2 regions of the Xanthomonas sp. NCPPB 1132 genome follow, and region 2 is predicted to be linked to the other one. Evidence: predicted binding sites of a transcription regulator. Region 2 holds the regulator's gene; the other holds the start of a gene.
What was found. The regulator FliA, encoded in region 2, starts transcription of late flagellar genes. The targets are predictions, from matches to a motif close to TAAAGTTTNNCNNNCNNNGGCCGATAA.

Region 1: AC1G9L_RS04130 (methyl-accepting chemotaxis protein) is a predicted target of FliA. The motif match lies at 2,955-2,981, and genes of this name have one in related genera.

What each region holds. Positions count from the first base shown of each region.
Region 1 is NZ_CM152819.1:945,232-952,474, forward strand. It holds partial or broken gene AC1G9L_RS04115 (alpha-amylase family protein) at 1-671, opposite strand, end outside; gene AC1G9L_RS04120 (succinylglutamate desuccinylase/aspartoacylase domain-containing protein) at 1,005-1,925, shown strand; gene AC1G9L_RS04125 (DUF3228 family protein) at 2,105-2,662, shown strand; gene AC1G9L_RS04130 (methyl-accepting chemotaxis protein) at 3,167-5,710, shown strand; gene AC1G9L_RS04135 (TorF family putative porin) at 5,707-6,489, shown strand; gene AC1G9L_RS04140 (sulfotransferase) at 6,502-7,203, opposite strand; gene AC1G9L_RS04145 (sulfotransferase domain-containing protein) at 7,200-7,243, opposite strand, start outside.
Region 2 is NZ_CM152819.1:2,506,300-2,513,542, reverse strand. It holds gene flhA (flagellar biosynthesis protein FlhA) at 1-483, shown strand, start outside; gene flhF (flagellar biosynthesis GTPase FlhF) at 654-2,291, shown strand; gene AC1G9L_RS10610 (MinD/ParA family ATP-binding protein) at 2,278-3,162, shown strand; gene AC1G9L_RS10605 (RNA polymerase sigma factor FliA) at 3,159-3,908, shown strand; gene cheY (chemotaxis response regulator CheY) at 3,928-4,320, shown strand; gene AC1G9L_RS10595 (protein phosphatase CheZ) at 4,321-4,932, shown strand; gene AC1G9L_RS10590 (chemotaxis protein CheA) at 4,937-6,700, shown strand; gene AC1G9L_RS10585 (flagellar motor protein) at 7,026-7,243, shown strand, end outside.

The sequences.
Region 1 (7,243 bases), 1.6 Mb from region 2:
AGCACCTTGTTCAGATGGTCGAAGGTCATGTGTTTGGCCGCGTCGATGCGGAAGCCGGTCACGCCCAGCGCCTTCAGCGCCAGCAGGTAGTTGCGCTGCTGCTGCACCACCCAGTCGTTGCCGACCAGATCCGGCAGGCCGGGATCGTTGCCGCCGCCGCAGATGCGGTAGGTGCGTACCTGGTAAGGGTCGTTGTAGTTGGTGATGCACTGCGCCGGGCCGAAATCGCTGGCGCTGAGGAAATTCTGCGAGAGGTCGCCGAACAACCGCAGCGCGGCATAGCGCTGCGGATTGGCGGCGTACTGGCCCAGCACCGCGCTGCCCGGCTAGTTCAGGTCCGAGCGCGTGGCCGCTTCGTTGGCCATGTGGTTGAGCACCACGTCGGCATAGGTCTCCACGCCCACGGCCTTCAGCGCCTGCACCATGCTGGCGAAGGCGTCGGTGTCGCCGAGCGGGTTGTCGATCAGGCGCATGTCCTGCGGCTGGTAGCGCGCCCAACAGGCGTCGCCCTGCGAGCGGTAGGCCGGCGCCACCAGCACCTTGCGGTAGCCGGCGGCGGCGATCTGCGCGGCACGCGCTTCCACAGTGGCGTAGGGCCAGTTGAACGCGTGCAGGATGACGTCGGCCTGGGCGCTGGCGGTGGCCAGGAGCAGCAGCAGGCCGACCAGCAGGCTGCGCCAGCGGTGCAGGCGCAGCAGACGATTTGCAGCGGATGGGACGCGCATCGTTCGATCTCCTCGTTGCGTGGGCGCAGGCGGGGCGCCTGCAGGACAGGGGCATGACCTCGCCGCGGGGCTGGCGTGCGGCGCGAGGATGCTAAGCGCGCATCGCGGCGCAACATGCGCACGCTACATACGTATTCATGGCGACAGCGCGCGAAAGCGGGATCGGCATCCGCTTCCGCGACGAGGTACCGCTAGCGCGGTGTTCGTGGCACATAGCGCATCGCGGCCCCTGCGCTTTGCTACAGTCGCCGCCCTCACCTGTCGACGCGGAGCCGCATCATGACCAGCGCAGCCTTCTATCCGATCGGAACCCCCGGCGTGCCCTGGGGCGCCGCCGAGAAAGCGGCGTGGCTGGCCGGGCAACCGCGCCGTCGCAGCTATCAGGACGAGGTGGTGACGGCCATCGAGCGCTTGCGTGGGCCGTGGGAACTGGTCGAGTACGGCGAACTGGCGTACGCGCAGGAGCGCTATCCGTTGCTGGCGCTGCGCAGCCGCGATTGGAACGAGGCGCTGCCGTGCATGCTGGTCACCGGTGGCGTGCACGGCTACGAGACCAGCGGCGTGCACGGTGCGCTGCAGTTCGCGCAGCACCATGCTGAGGACTACACCGGCCGCGCCAATGTGCTGCTGGCGCCGTGCGTGAGCCCCTGGGCGTACGAGCGCATCCACCGCTGGAACGCCGATGCGATCGATCCCAACCGTTCGTTCCGGGCCGACAGCCCAGCGCAGGAATCGGCGGCGCTGCTGCGTCTGGTCGCGCCGTTGCGCGAGCACGTTCGCATGCATATCGATCTGCATGAGACCACCGATAGCGACGAGTCCGAGTTCCGTCCGGCGCTAGCTGCGCGCGATGGTGTCGACTATGCGCCGGGCGGCATCCCCGATGGCTTCTACCTGGTCGGCGACAGCGAGAACCCACAGCCGGCGTTCCAGCAGGCGGTGCTGGCCGCGGTGGCGCAGGTGACCCATATCGCGCCGGCCGACGCCGCCGGCGAACTGATCGGCACACCGCTGGCGGCGCCGGGCGTCATCAACTATCCGGTGAAACGGCTGGGCCTGTGTGCGGGCATCACCGATGCGCGCTACACCACCACCACCGAGGTCTACCCGGACAGCGCCAGCGCCACGCCGGAGCAGTGCAACGCCGCGCAGGTGGCGGCGGTGCGCGCGGCGATCGACTACGCGTTGGCGCATCCGTAGTCGCAGGCATGCTGCAGTATCCGTAGGAGCGGCTTCAGCCGCGACAGGCGCTATCGATAACGCCCATCGCGGCTGAAGCCGCTCCTACATGGGCGTGCGACCACGCGGGTGCGCCGGCCGCGGTGTGCGCAGCGCCTGGGGCGCGCTACGCTTGTCCGCCCTCATTCGCCATGCATGCCATGTCCATCGTCCTCACGCCGTTCGCCCGCACCCGCCTGTTCCCGCGCGACGGACGTCGCAATGCGATCCAGGACTGCACGCCGGAGCAGTTCGAGCAGCATCTAAACGCCAACGCGCCGCTGCAGGTGCTCGACGGCTATGCGCCGTTCTGCAAATTGCACGTGCACCGCAACTGGACCTCGACGCGCTGCCTGACGGTGCCGATCACCGATGCCAACCGGCGCCTGCTGCGTTCCGGCTATGAGGCGCGCAGCCGCGAGGAACTCCCGGTGCTGGTGCGCTGGTTCGAAGGCGTCGAGCCGCCGGTGGCCGCCTACCTGCTGCCGATCCTCTACAGCCGCGAACAGCTCGCCCAAGAGGGGGCGCCGATCGAGGCCGACTGGGGCGTGGTCGGTTGCCTGTACACCGCCGAGCCGCAGGAGATCCCGATGGCGCCGATCACCATGCTGCGCAATGCGCTGGGCGTGGAGGAGGGCGGCTCCGGCGTGCCGCTGGATCGCGACGCCTACCGGCGCAGCGTGGCGTTCTGGGAGCACAACGCCAACTGGCGGCCGTAAGCGCTGCCCGTACGCGGTCTGCGTGCGGTGACCTGGCCGAGCACGTAGCGCGTTGCGTGCGATGGCGATGCATGCGCCCATGTCACCGAGCATGGGCGTGATCGCACCGGAGTTGGTCGCGCATCTGCACATCGGTTTTCCCGCGTTTCTGCAAGCCGCCGCTGCCGGCACGCTTTGCTGCATCCGTGCACGCAGTTGTTCACTGGCGCACAAATGCGGCAGGAAACTGCACGCTGCCGCGCGTTTTCACCGCGAACCCATGTCCGTTCATCGGCATCACGCGGGATGCCCATCAAGTTTGCCGATGGCGGGACGATAGCCAGGGGTGGGTCGCCACGCAGCAGCGCCAGGACGCAAGGTCCGGCGGCGCATCGCGGCCCGATGGGGAATGCGTCTCGGGCAGGTCATCGGCAACGGACGCGGCGCGCTCGCGCCGTGCCGCAGCGGCCTGCCGCATGACGCGTTCCCCGCGACCGTATTCCCTCCCCTACCAAGGAAGTCGTCATGTCCACCCCGTCGCCGCATCGCCGTCGCGGCAGCGTCGCCAAACGTCTGATGCTGGGCACCGGCCTGCTCGCGCTGGCCTGCTTCGGCCTGACCGCGATCATCATCTACTGGCGCAGCAGCGATGCGTTGCTGTCGACCTCGCGCACCAGCATCGAGAACCTGGCGCAACTGGAGGCGCAACGCGTGTCGCGCGAGATCGGCGTGGCCTTCGACGCCAGCGAGGCGCTGGCCAACAGCTTCCGCGTGCAGCATGGCGCCGGCGGCCTGTCGCGTGCCACCGCCACCGCGGTGCTGCGCAGCCAGCTCGATGCGCATCCGCAGTGGCTGGGCATCAGCACCATGTGGGAGCCGGACGCGTTCGACGGCAACGACAAGGGCTTCGTCGGTGCCGAGGGCCACGACGCCACCGGCCGCTACATGACCTGGTGGTCGCGGCAGAACGGCCAGCTGGTGCGCGAGGCGCTGCGCGACTACGAAAAGCCGGGCGACGGCGACTGGTACCTGCTGGCGCGCAACACGCACAAGCCGGTGGGGATCGAGCCCTACTACTACCCGGTGGCCGGCAAGGACACGCTGATGACCACGCTGGCCACGCCGATCCTGGAGAACGGCCGCTTCCTGGGCGTGGTCACCGTCGACTTCACTCTCGATACCCAGCAGCAGCGCATCGCCGCGCTGCGGCCGATGGGCGAGGGCCATGCCAGCCTGCTGTCGCCGTTCGGCATGGTGATGGCCAGCCGCGATCCGCAGCAGGTCGGCAAGACCCGCAACGACGCCTGGTCCAGGGACATGCTGGCGCGCGTGGCCAAGGGGCAGGTGGTGTTCGACCATCGCCGCGCCGACGGCGAGGATGCGTTGAACGTGTTCGTGCCGCTGAAGATCGGCGATGCGCCGCAGGCGTTCGCGCTGGGCATCTCGGTGCCGTACGCGCTGGTGATGGCCAAGGCGCGTGCGCTGCTGTGGACCATCGCCGCGGTCGGCCTGCTCTCGGCGCTGTTGCTGAGCGGCGCGCTGTACCTGCTGCTGCGCCGGCAGGTGCTGGATCCGCTGGCCGAGGCGGTGCGGGTGTCCTCGGCGGTCGCCGCCGGACGCCTGGACAGCCAGGTCCGGCATCGCCGCGACGACGAACTGGGCCAGTTGCTGGACGCGATGGGCAGCATGCAGACGCAGCTGCAGGCGGTGATGCAGGCGCAGGCGGAGATGGCACAGCGCCATGACGCGGGCGAGATGAGCTACCGGATGGACGCCGCGCGCTTCCCCGGCGAGTACGGGCGCATGGTCCATGGCACCAACGCGCTGGTCGCCGCGCACGTGGACGTGCAGCGGCGCCTGGTCGAGGTGATGTCGCAGTACGCGATCGGCAACATGCAGGTGGACATGGAAGCGCTGCCCGGCGAGAAGGCGGCGATCACCGAGGCGATGCGCACCACCAAGCGCAGCCTGCAGGCGATCAATCAGGCCATCACCGAACTGGCGCAGGCCGCGGCCTCCGGCGATTTCTCCCGGCGCGGCGATGCCGAGCGCTTCCAGTACGACTTCCGCGGCATGGTGGTCGGGCTGAACCGCCTGATGGAACTGACCGAAGGCAACCTCTCGGCCTTGTCGGCGCTGCTGCGTGCCGTTGCCCAGGGCGACCTCACCGCGCGCATGCATGGCCAGTTCCATGGTGTGTTCGCGCAGATGCGCGACGACGCCAATGCCACCGTGGAGCAATTGACCAGCATCGTCGGCCGCATCCAGCACGCCACCACCGCGATCAACACCGCCGCCAGCGAGATCGCCGCCGGCAACGACGACCTGTCGCGCCGCACCGAGCAGCAGGCGGCCAATCTGGAAGAAACCGCGGCCTCGATGGAGGAACTGACCTCCACGGTGAAGCAGAACGCCGCACATGCGCACCAGGCCAACCGGCTGGCGCAGGACACGGCCGGCGTGGCCTCGCGCGGCGGTGCCGTGGTTGAGCAGGTGGTGGAGACCATGACCGGCATCGCCGAAGCGTCGAAGAAGATGGCCGAGATCATCGGCGTCATCGACGGCATCGCCTTTCAGACCAATATCCTGGCGCTCAATGCCGCGGTGGAGGCGGCGCGTGCCGGCGAGCAGGGCCGCGGTTTCGCGGTGGTAGCGAGCGAAGTGCGCGCGCTGGCACAGCGCTCGGCAACCGCGGCACACGAGATCAAGGGCCTGATCGACGCCTCGGTCGGCAAGATCGACGATGGCACCGCGCTGGTCAACGGCGCCGGCGACACCATGCGCGAGGTGGTGGCCAGCGTGCGCCAGGTCACCGACATCATGAGCGAGATCGCCGCCGCCTCGCAGGAACAGAGCGCCGGCATCGAACAGGTGGGCAAGACCATCGTGCAGATGGACGAGGTGACCCAGCAGAACGCCGCGCTGGTCGAGGAAGCCACCGCGGCGGCGCGGGCGATGGAGGATCAGGCCGGGGAACTGCAGCGCGCGGTGGCCCTGTTCAAGCTCGCCGCGCCTGCATCGAGCCGCCTGGCCGCACCGGTCCGCACGCGGCTGGAGCGGGTCTCGTGAGGGCCGTGCGCACGATGGTGCTGCTGCTGGCGCTGGGCGTCGCCGCACCGACCTGGGCTGGTAACGCCAGCGCCAACCTGGCCGCGACCTCGAACTACGTCTCGCGCGGATTCGAGCAGAGCTGGGGCCGGCCGGTGCTGCAGGGCGGGCTGGACGTGGCCGCGGACAGCGGCTGGTATGCCGGCACCTGGGCGTCCGGGGTGAGTCCGTACTTCATCGAAGGCGGGCACGTGGAGTGGGACGTGTACGCCGGCTACGCGGCCAGCCGCGGCGACTGGGGCTGGCGTGCCGGCGTCTACCACTATGCCTATCCCGGCGCACGCATGAGCGCCAGCGGCACGCGCTACGACTACGGTGAGGCCATCGTCGCCGGGCATTGGCGCACGTTGGAGCTGTCCTACGCCAGCACCTGGACGCGCGACTACTTCGGCTACAACAGCGCCACGCTGGGTGTCGGCCAGGGCCGGCACTCGCGCGGCTCCGGCTATCTGGCAGTGGACGCCACGCTGCCGCTGGCATCGGACTGGCAGGCCAGCGTGCATGCGGGCCACCAGCACGTGCGCAACTTCGCCGACTACGGCTGGACCGATGCGCGTCTCGGTGTGAGCCGCACCTGGCGCGGCACCGAATTCGGCCTGGGCTACGCACGGGCCTGGAACAGCGCCGGCGTCTATCGCCGCTATACCACCGGCGTGGCCGATGCGGATGGCCGGGTGCATGTCTCCAATCCGATCGATGGCGCCTGGTCGTTCACCATCAAGCGCAGTTTTTCGCTGTAGCCGGACGCGCGCTCAGCCGTCGGCGGGCGGCGCGAACGCCTCCACGGCGAGCCGGTCCAGGTAGTCGCGCAGGCGCTGTTCGCGTTGTGCCGGGTCGCTGGGCAGCGGACGCGCTGGCGTGCCGCCGCTGCGCGCATGCACGCGGGGATACGGCTGCGTGGGCACCGGCACGCCCAGGAAGGCGCACAGCGGTTCCCAGCCCGTCTGCGCGTCGGTGTCGAGCACCAGCAGGCGGTGCGCCGGCACGCCGGCGATGACCGCCTGGTTCCAGCGCTGGAAATAGTCGGTCATGAAGCCGCGATCGTCGATGCGCGTGGCGAACTCGCGGCGCAGGAACTGGCTCAGGCGCTGGCCGTCGGGACCGAACAGCGCCGGCACGCGGCCGTCGCTGGCGAAGATGGTGTTGCGTACCGAATCGAACCAGGCATCGGCATCGCGCACGGTCAGGATCACCTTGGCCTGCGGATAGCGTGCGACCAGTTCGCGCCAGAAACAGCAGCCGGGATAATCGACGGTGGCGGTATAGCCGGCGAACAGCGTCTCCCAGTCCGCCTGTCCGTCGAGCGCCGTATGCCACAGCGGCAAGGCCTGGCGCAGGTTCGCGGCCAGTTCCATGGCGTGGTAGCAACGGCCCAGGCCCAGATGCTCCAGCGCCATCTTCAGCGACAGGGTGCCGGTGCGGCCGAGGCCGGCGCCGATGATGCGCAGGCTCATGGCGTCTGCCTTGTACCGTGGGCCAGCCACTGCGCGGCCG
Region 2 (7,243 bases):
CTGCCGCTGTCGGTGGTGGTGCGGGTGCTGCAGAACCTGCTGATCGAGAAGATCCCGGTGCGGCAGCTGCGCAAGATCGTCGAGGCCCTGGTCGAGCACGCCCCACAGAGTCAGGAACCCGGCGCGCTCACCGCCGCGGTGCGCAACGCCCTGGGCCGGTTCATCGTCCAGGAGATCGCCGGCATGGCCCCGGAACTGCCGGTGTTCACCCTGGCCCCGCAATTGGAACGTGTCTTGCAGGACTCTACCCAGGGCAACGGCGCGGCGCTGGAACCCGGACTGGCCGAGCGCTTGCACCAAAGTCTGGCGGACTGCGTGAGCAAGCAGGAGGCGCGCAACGAACCGGCCGTGGTGCTGGTCCCGGCGCAGGTCCGCGCCGCCCTCGCCCGCCTGGTCCGCCACAGCGTCCCCGCGCTGTCGGTCCTGTCCTACAGCGAAGTGCCGGAGGACAAGCGGCTGAAGCTGGTGGGGACGATCAGTTGAGATGACGGGAATCGGGAACAGGGAATGGGGAATCGCACCCTTGCCCCGGCAGCGGAGAGAGCAATGAACACGATCACGAAAAACCAGACACGACACCGCGGCCCGCCACGTATCGGCACCGATCACGCATCCATTCCCCATTCCCCATTCCCCATTCCCGGCTCCCACCCATGAAGATCAAACGCTTTGTCGCCCCCGACATGCGCACCGCCTTCCGGATGGTGCGCGACGAGCACGGGCCGGATGCGGTGATCCTGTCCAATCGGCGTACCGACGAGGGCATCGAGATCGTCGCCGCCAGCAACTACGACGAGGCCCTGGTGCAGCGGGCGCTGGATGCGGTGCGCCCGGACGAGGCGCCGCGCGCCGCGGCCGCGCAGGCAGCGGCCGCTCCCGCCCCGCGCGCTGCACGGAGCGACAGCGCCGCCGCCAGCCCGGCGATGGCGATGATGGCCGCGATCAGCGAGCGCCGCGGCAGTGCCGCGCCGGCCGCTCCCGCCGCACGGCCGCTGACCCAGCCGGCCGCCCTGGCCGCCTCGGCGATGCCCGCCGCGGCCGCCCCGGCTGCCGCCGCACGCCAGGCCGCCCCGGCCAAGGCCGCGGCACCGGTCACCGGCCGCGCCGACTTCAGCATCCCCGAGGACGTGTTCCGCAACGCCCCGATCAGCGTACCCATGCCCAGCCCGTTCGCCGCCGCAACCCCGGCCCCGGCCCCGGCCGCGGAGGCCATGCCGGCCTGGCGCGACGACGTCGCCGCGGTGGCGCTGACCCCGCTGGCGAGCCCGAGCACGGCTCCGGCCCCGGCCGCGCCGAGCGTGGCCAAGGCCGACGCGCCGGCCGCTGCCGGAATCCCGGCGGCCGCCACGCTGGCGGCGGTGCCGACCTTCCCCGCCCCGCAGAACGACGAACAATTGACGCAGCTGCGCGACGAACTGGCGCTGATGCGGCAGATGATCGAGCGCGAGATGAACCGCCTCACCGACGAGCGCCTGCGCGGCTCGCCGGTGCGCGCCCAGGCGCTGGAGCTGATGGACGACTACGGCTTCGACAGCGGCATCACCCGCGACGTGGTCATGCAGATCCCCGCCGACCTGGAGCTGCACCGCGGCCGCGGGCTGATGCTGGGCCTGCTCTCCAAGCGCCTGCCGATCGCCGCGCTGGACCCGCTCGAGGAAGGCGGCGTGATCGCCCTGATCGGCCCGACCGGCGCCGGCAAGACCACCACCATCGCCAAGCTGGCCTCGCGCTTCCTGGAGCGCCATGCCGCCCGCGACGTGGCCCTGGTCACCACCGACACCATCCGCGTCGGCGGCCGCGAACAGTTGCACAGCTACGGCCGCCAGCTCGGCATCGCCGTACACGAGGCCGACAGCGACGCCGCGCTGCAGCAGCTGCTGGAGCGGCTGGCCGACTACAAGCTGGTGCTGATCGACACCGCCGGCATGGGCCAGCGCGACCGCGCCCTGGCTGCCCAGCTGCACTGGCTGCGCGCCTCGCGGGTGGTCCGATCCTTACTGGTACTCCCCGCCAACGCCCATTTCTCCGACCTGGACGAGGTGGTGCGCCGGTTCGCCGGCGCCGACCCACAGGGGGTCATCATGACCAAGTTGGACGAGACCGGGCGGTTCGGCAGTGCCTTGTCGGTGGTCGTGGACCACCGCCTCCCCATCACCTGGGTGACCGATGGACAGCGTGTGCCGGACGACCTGCACCGCGCCAACGCCGCCAGCCTGGTATTGCGCCTTGAAGATTTGCGGCGCGCTGCCGATAAGCCCTGTACTCCGGAGCAGACCCATGCCGTCGCGTGACTACGTCAATCTGACCAATGCCTTCCCCCTGTCGGCGACGCGCAGCGAACCGCTGGGTCCGGTGCGCACCATCGCCGTGACCGGCGGCAAGGGCGGCGTGGGCAAGACCAACATCTCGGTGAACCTGTCCATGGCGCTGGCCGACATGGGCAAGCGCACCCTGCTGCTGGACGCCGACCTGGGCCTGGCCAATGTCGACGTGCTGCTGGGGCTGACCCCCAAGTTCACCGTGGCCGACCTGGTGGCCGGGCGCTGCACCCTGGAAGAGGTGCTGATCGACATGCCCAACGGGCTGATGGTGGTGCCCGCCGCCTCCGGCCGCCGCTACATGGCCGAGCTGCCGCCGGCCCAGCACGTGGGCCTGGTCAACGTGTTCTCGGAACTGCAGCGCGAGCTGGACGTAATGATCGTCGACACCGCCGCCGGCATCACCGACAGCGTGCTGACCTTCTGCCAGGCCGCGCAGGACGCGGTGGTGGTGGTCTGCGACGAGCCGGCCTCGATCACCGACGCCTACGCCCTGATCAAGGTCCTCTCGCGCGAGCGCGGGGTGGACCGGGTGCAGATCGTCGCCAACATGGTCCGCGACCTCAACGAAGGCCGCCTGCTGTACGACAAGCTCAGCCGGGTCTGCGAGAAGTTCCTCGGCGATGTGTCGCTGAACTACCTGGGCTGCGTGCCGCAGGACGACTGGCTGCGCCTGTCGGTGCAGCGCCAGCAGCCGGTGGTCAAGGCCTACCCGTCCAGCCCGTCGGCGCAGGCGATCTCCGAGATCGCCCGGCGCACCGCGCGCTGGCAGGCGCCGACCGCCCCGCGCGGCAACGTCGAGTTCTTCGTCGAACGCATCATCCAGCGCGGGGTGGCCGCATGAACGCCGCCGCCCACTACCGCGCCGTCCAGCGCAACAGCGCCAACGACTACATCACCCAGCACTCGGACCTGGTCCGGCGCATCGCCCACCACCTGGCGGCGCGGCTGCCGGCCAGCGTCGAGATCGACGATCTGATCCAGGCCGGCATGATCGGCCTGATCGAGGCCTCGCGCAGCTACGACGCCGAACAGGGCGCCTCGTTCGAGACCTACGCCTCGATCCGCATCCGCGGCGCGATGATCGACGAGATCCGCCGTGGCGACTGGGTGCCGCGCTCGGTGCACCGCCGCGCCCGCGACGCCGCCTCGGCGATCCGCAAGATCGAACAGAGCACCGGCCGCGCCGCCGCCGCCAACGAAGTGGCCGCGGCGATGGACATGCCGCTTCCCGAATACCTGCGTTTGATGGAAGATGCCGCCCGCGGCCAGGTGCTGAGCCTGGAGTCGCGCATCGAGGACCATGGCGAGCTGGATACCATCGCCAAGGGCGGACCCAATCCGCAGCAGATGCTCGAGCGCAGCGAATTCGGCCGCGAGCTGGGCAAGGCGATCGCGCAGTTGCCCGAACGCGAGCAGTTGGTGCTGTCGCTGTACTACGAGCAGGAATTGAACCTCAAGGAAATCGGCGCGGTGCTCGGGGTCAGCGAGTCGCGCGTGTGTCAGATCCATGGCCAGGCCACGGTACGGTTGCGCGGACGCCTGAAGGCGTTCGAGGTCGCCGATGCCGGTCTGGAAGACGAAGAATAGGAACCCTCAGGAGTCAGTGGTGAACAAGAACATGCGGATTTTGATCGTGGACGATTTCTCGACGATGCGACGCATCGTCAAGAATCTGCTCGGCGATCTGGGCTTCACCAATACCGCCGAGGCCGAAGACGGCAACAGCGCCCTGGCCGCGCTGCGCTCGGCGCCGTTCGAGTTCGTGGTCACCGACTGGAACATGCCGGGCATGACCGGCATCGATCTGCTGCGCAACATCCGCGCCGACGACAAGCTCAAGCACCTGCCGGTGCTGATGGTCACCGCCGAGGCCAAGCGCGAGCAGATCATCGAGGCCGCGCAGTGCGGCGTGAACGGCTACATCATCAAGCCGTTCACCGCGCAGACGCTGCAGGAGAAGCTGGGCAAGATCTTCGAACGCCTGGGAGCGACCGCCTAAATGGAAGCCACCGCCGAACGTACCGCCCTGATCGAACGCCTGCAAGGCGCGCTGGACGCGCTGGAAAACGGCGACGAGGCCGGCTGGCGCAGGGAGATCGACACCCTCGCCGCCTGGCGCACGCGGCCGATGATGCAGGGCCTGAGCCGGCTCGCGCGCGATCTTGGGCAGGCGCTCGGCGAACTGCCGGTGGTGCCCAGCGAGGCCGGCGAGCTGGACGACGCCTGCTCGCGCCTGGACCACGTGGTGGAGATGACCGAACAGGCCAGCCACCGCACCCTGGACCTGGCCGAGGAATGCCGTGCGCTGGCCGACCAGCTCGCCGCCGGCGGCCTCAGCGGCGACCAGGGCGAGATCCTCGACAAGATCCGCCACAACCTCACCGAAATGGCCCTGGCGCAGAGCTTCCAGGACCTGACCGGGCAGATCATCCGCCGCGTTGCCGGCATCGTGCGCCGCGTGCACGAGGGCTTCGGCGCGTTGGGTCTGCCGCCGAAGGAAGAAAACAGGAAGGCCGACGGCAGCCTGGCCGGCCCGGCCCTGCCCGGCCTGGACCGCCACGGCGTGTCGCAGCACGACGCCGACGACCTGCTGTCCGGACTAGGACTGTAACTTTATGAGCGCCGTACCCGACGACATCGCTGCCGACTTCATCATCGAGGCCCAGGAAATCCTGGACCGGCTCGGCGAGCAGTTGGTGTCGCTGGAGCAGGCGCCCGAGGACAGCGGCCAGCTCAACGCCGTGTTCCGCGGTTTCCACACGCTCAAGGGCGGCGCCGGCTTCCTGGCGATCAACGCCATGGTCGAGCTGTGCCACGCCGCGGAGGAAACCCTGGGCATGGCCCGCGCCGGCCAGGCCACCCTGCAGGCGCGGCACTTCGACGCCGCCCAGCAGTCGCTGGACTACCTGCAGTCGATGCTCGACGCCTTCGGCAGCGGCCAGGAGCCGCCGCGCGCGCCGCCGGAGCTGATCGCGCAGTTCGACGCGCACGGCGACGCCGCGCCGGCACCGGCACCGGCCAAGAGCGCCGCGCCGGCGCCCGCCGTAGCAGCGGCCGCCATCCCGGCCACCGCCGCGGCTGCGGGAGACCTGATCAGCGACGACGAATTCGAGGCGCTGCTGGACCAGTTGCACGGCGATGCGCCGCCGGCGGCCACGCCGCAGGCGCTGCAGCCGGCGCCGCGTGCGCCCAGCGCCGCGCCCAAGGCCGCGGCCGCCCCGGCCAAGGCCGCCGAGCCCGAGCACACCGTGCGCGTGGACACCAAGCGCCTGGACGCGATCGTCAACCTGATCGGCGAACTGGTGCTCTCGCGCAACCGTCTCAAGACCCTGCGCGTGCGCCTGCGCGACGAGGAACTGGACCGCGCGGTCAGCAGCCTGGACATCGCCACCGCGCGCCTGCAGTCGGCGGTGATGCGCACGCGCATGCAGCCGGTCGGCAAGGTGTTCTCGCGCTTCCCCAAGGTGGCGCGCGACGTCGCCCGCTCGCTCAACAAGGAAGTGGAGCTTGAGCTGATCGGCGCCGACACCGAACTGGACCGCAACCTGGTCGAGGCGCTGGCCGATCCGCTGGTGCACCTGGTGCGCAACGCGATCGACCACGGCATCGAAGCCCCGGCCCTGCGCGAAGCCACCGGCAAGCCGCGCGGCGGCCATGTGCGCCTGTCGGCGCAGCAGGAAGGCGACTACGTCAGCATCGAGGTGCAGGACGACGGCGCCGGCATCGACCCGGAACGGCTGCGCGCCAAGGCCCGCGAGAAGGGCCTGATCGACCCCGAGGCCGCCGCCCGCCTGACCACCGAGGAATGTCTGCACCTGGTGTTCCTGCCCGGCTTCTCGACCAAGTCCGAGGTCACCGACATCTCCGGCCGCGGCGTCGGCATGGACGTGGTGCAATCGCGCATCCGCGAACTCAGCGGGCAGATCCAGATCCAGTCGGAACTGGGCCGCGGCAGCCGCTTCCTGATCCGCGTGCCGCTGACCCTGGCGATCCTGCCGACCCTGCTGGTGCAGGCCGGCGACACCGTCTATGCGCTGCCGCTGGCGCGCGTGGTGGAAGTGCTGCATGCCCCGCGCCGCTCGCTGGGCTGGTTCGACGGCCGCGCCGTACTCGACCGGCAGTCGCACACCCTGCCGCTGGTGGACCTGCGCCAGTGGCTCAACATCGACGCCCCGCAACTGCCGCTGCTCACCGTGGTGGTGCTGCAGGCCGGCGAATCGCGCATGGGCCTGGTCGTGGACCAGGTCCGCGGCCGCGAGGAAGTGGTGATCAAGCCGCTGCCGCGCTCCCTGCGCGGCCTGCCCGGCTACGCCGGCGCCACCCTCATCGGCGACGGCCGCCTGGCGCTGATCCTGGATGTGGATGGCTTGAAGGCTTGAGGAGCTGGGATTGGGGATTCGGGAGTGGGGATTCGCAACGGCGACTTCCCTGGCGCCTCGTTTTCCCTGATTCCGCCGTAGGAGCGGCTTCAGCCGCGACGCGGTGAGGCTGGGATTGACGATAGCACGCACAGCGCAGTGCCAATTGCCGAGACGATCCGAACGATTGTGCTCAGGTAACGCGCCAAGGTCCGCGCGTCGCGGCTGAAGCCGCTCCTACGGCACACCGACCAACCCTCTGCCCTCGCGCTCTTGCGAATCTCCAATCTCCAATCCCAAATCCCGCCCCCATCAAGTCCCAAGCCCCGTTGCCGATACCTCCTGCATGGACAAGCTCAGTCTCATCGGCCTGCTGTTGGCGATTCTGTCGCTCATCGGCGGCAGCATCCTCAAGGGCGCCGGCATTTCGGCGCTGTGGTCGCCGGCTGCGTTCGTGATCGTGATCGTCGGCACCGTCGCCGCGATCCTGGTGCACACCCCGCCGTCCGTGTTCCGCCGTGCGTTCCAGATCGCCAAGTGGATCCTGTGGCCGCCGCCGAGCGA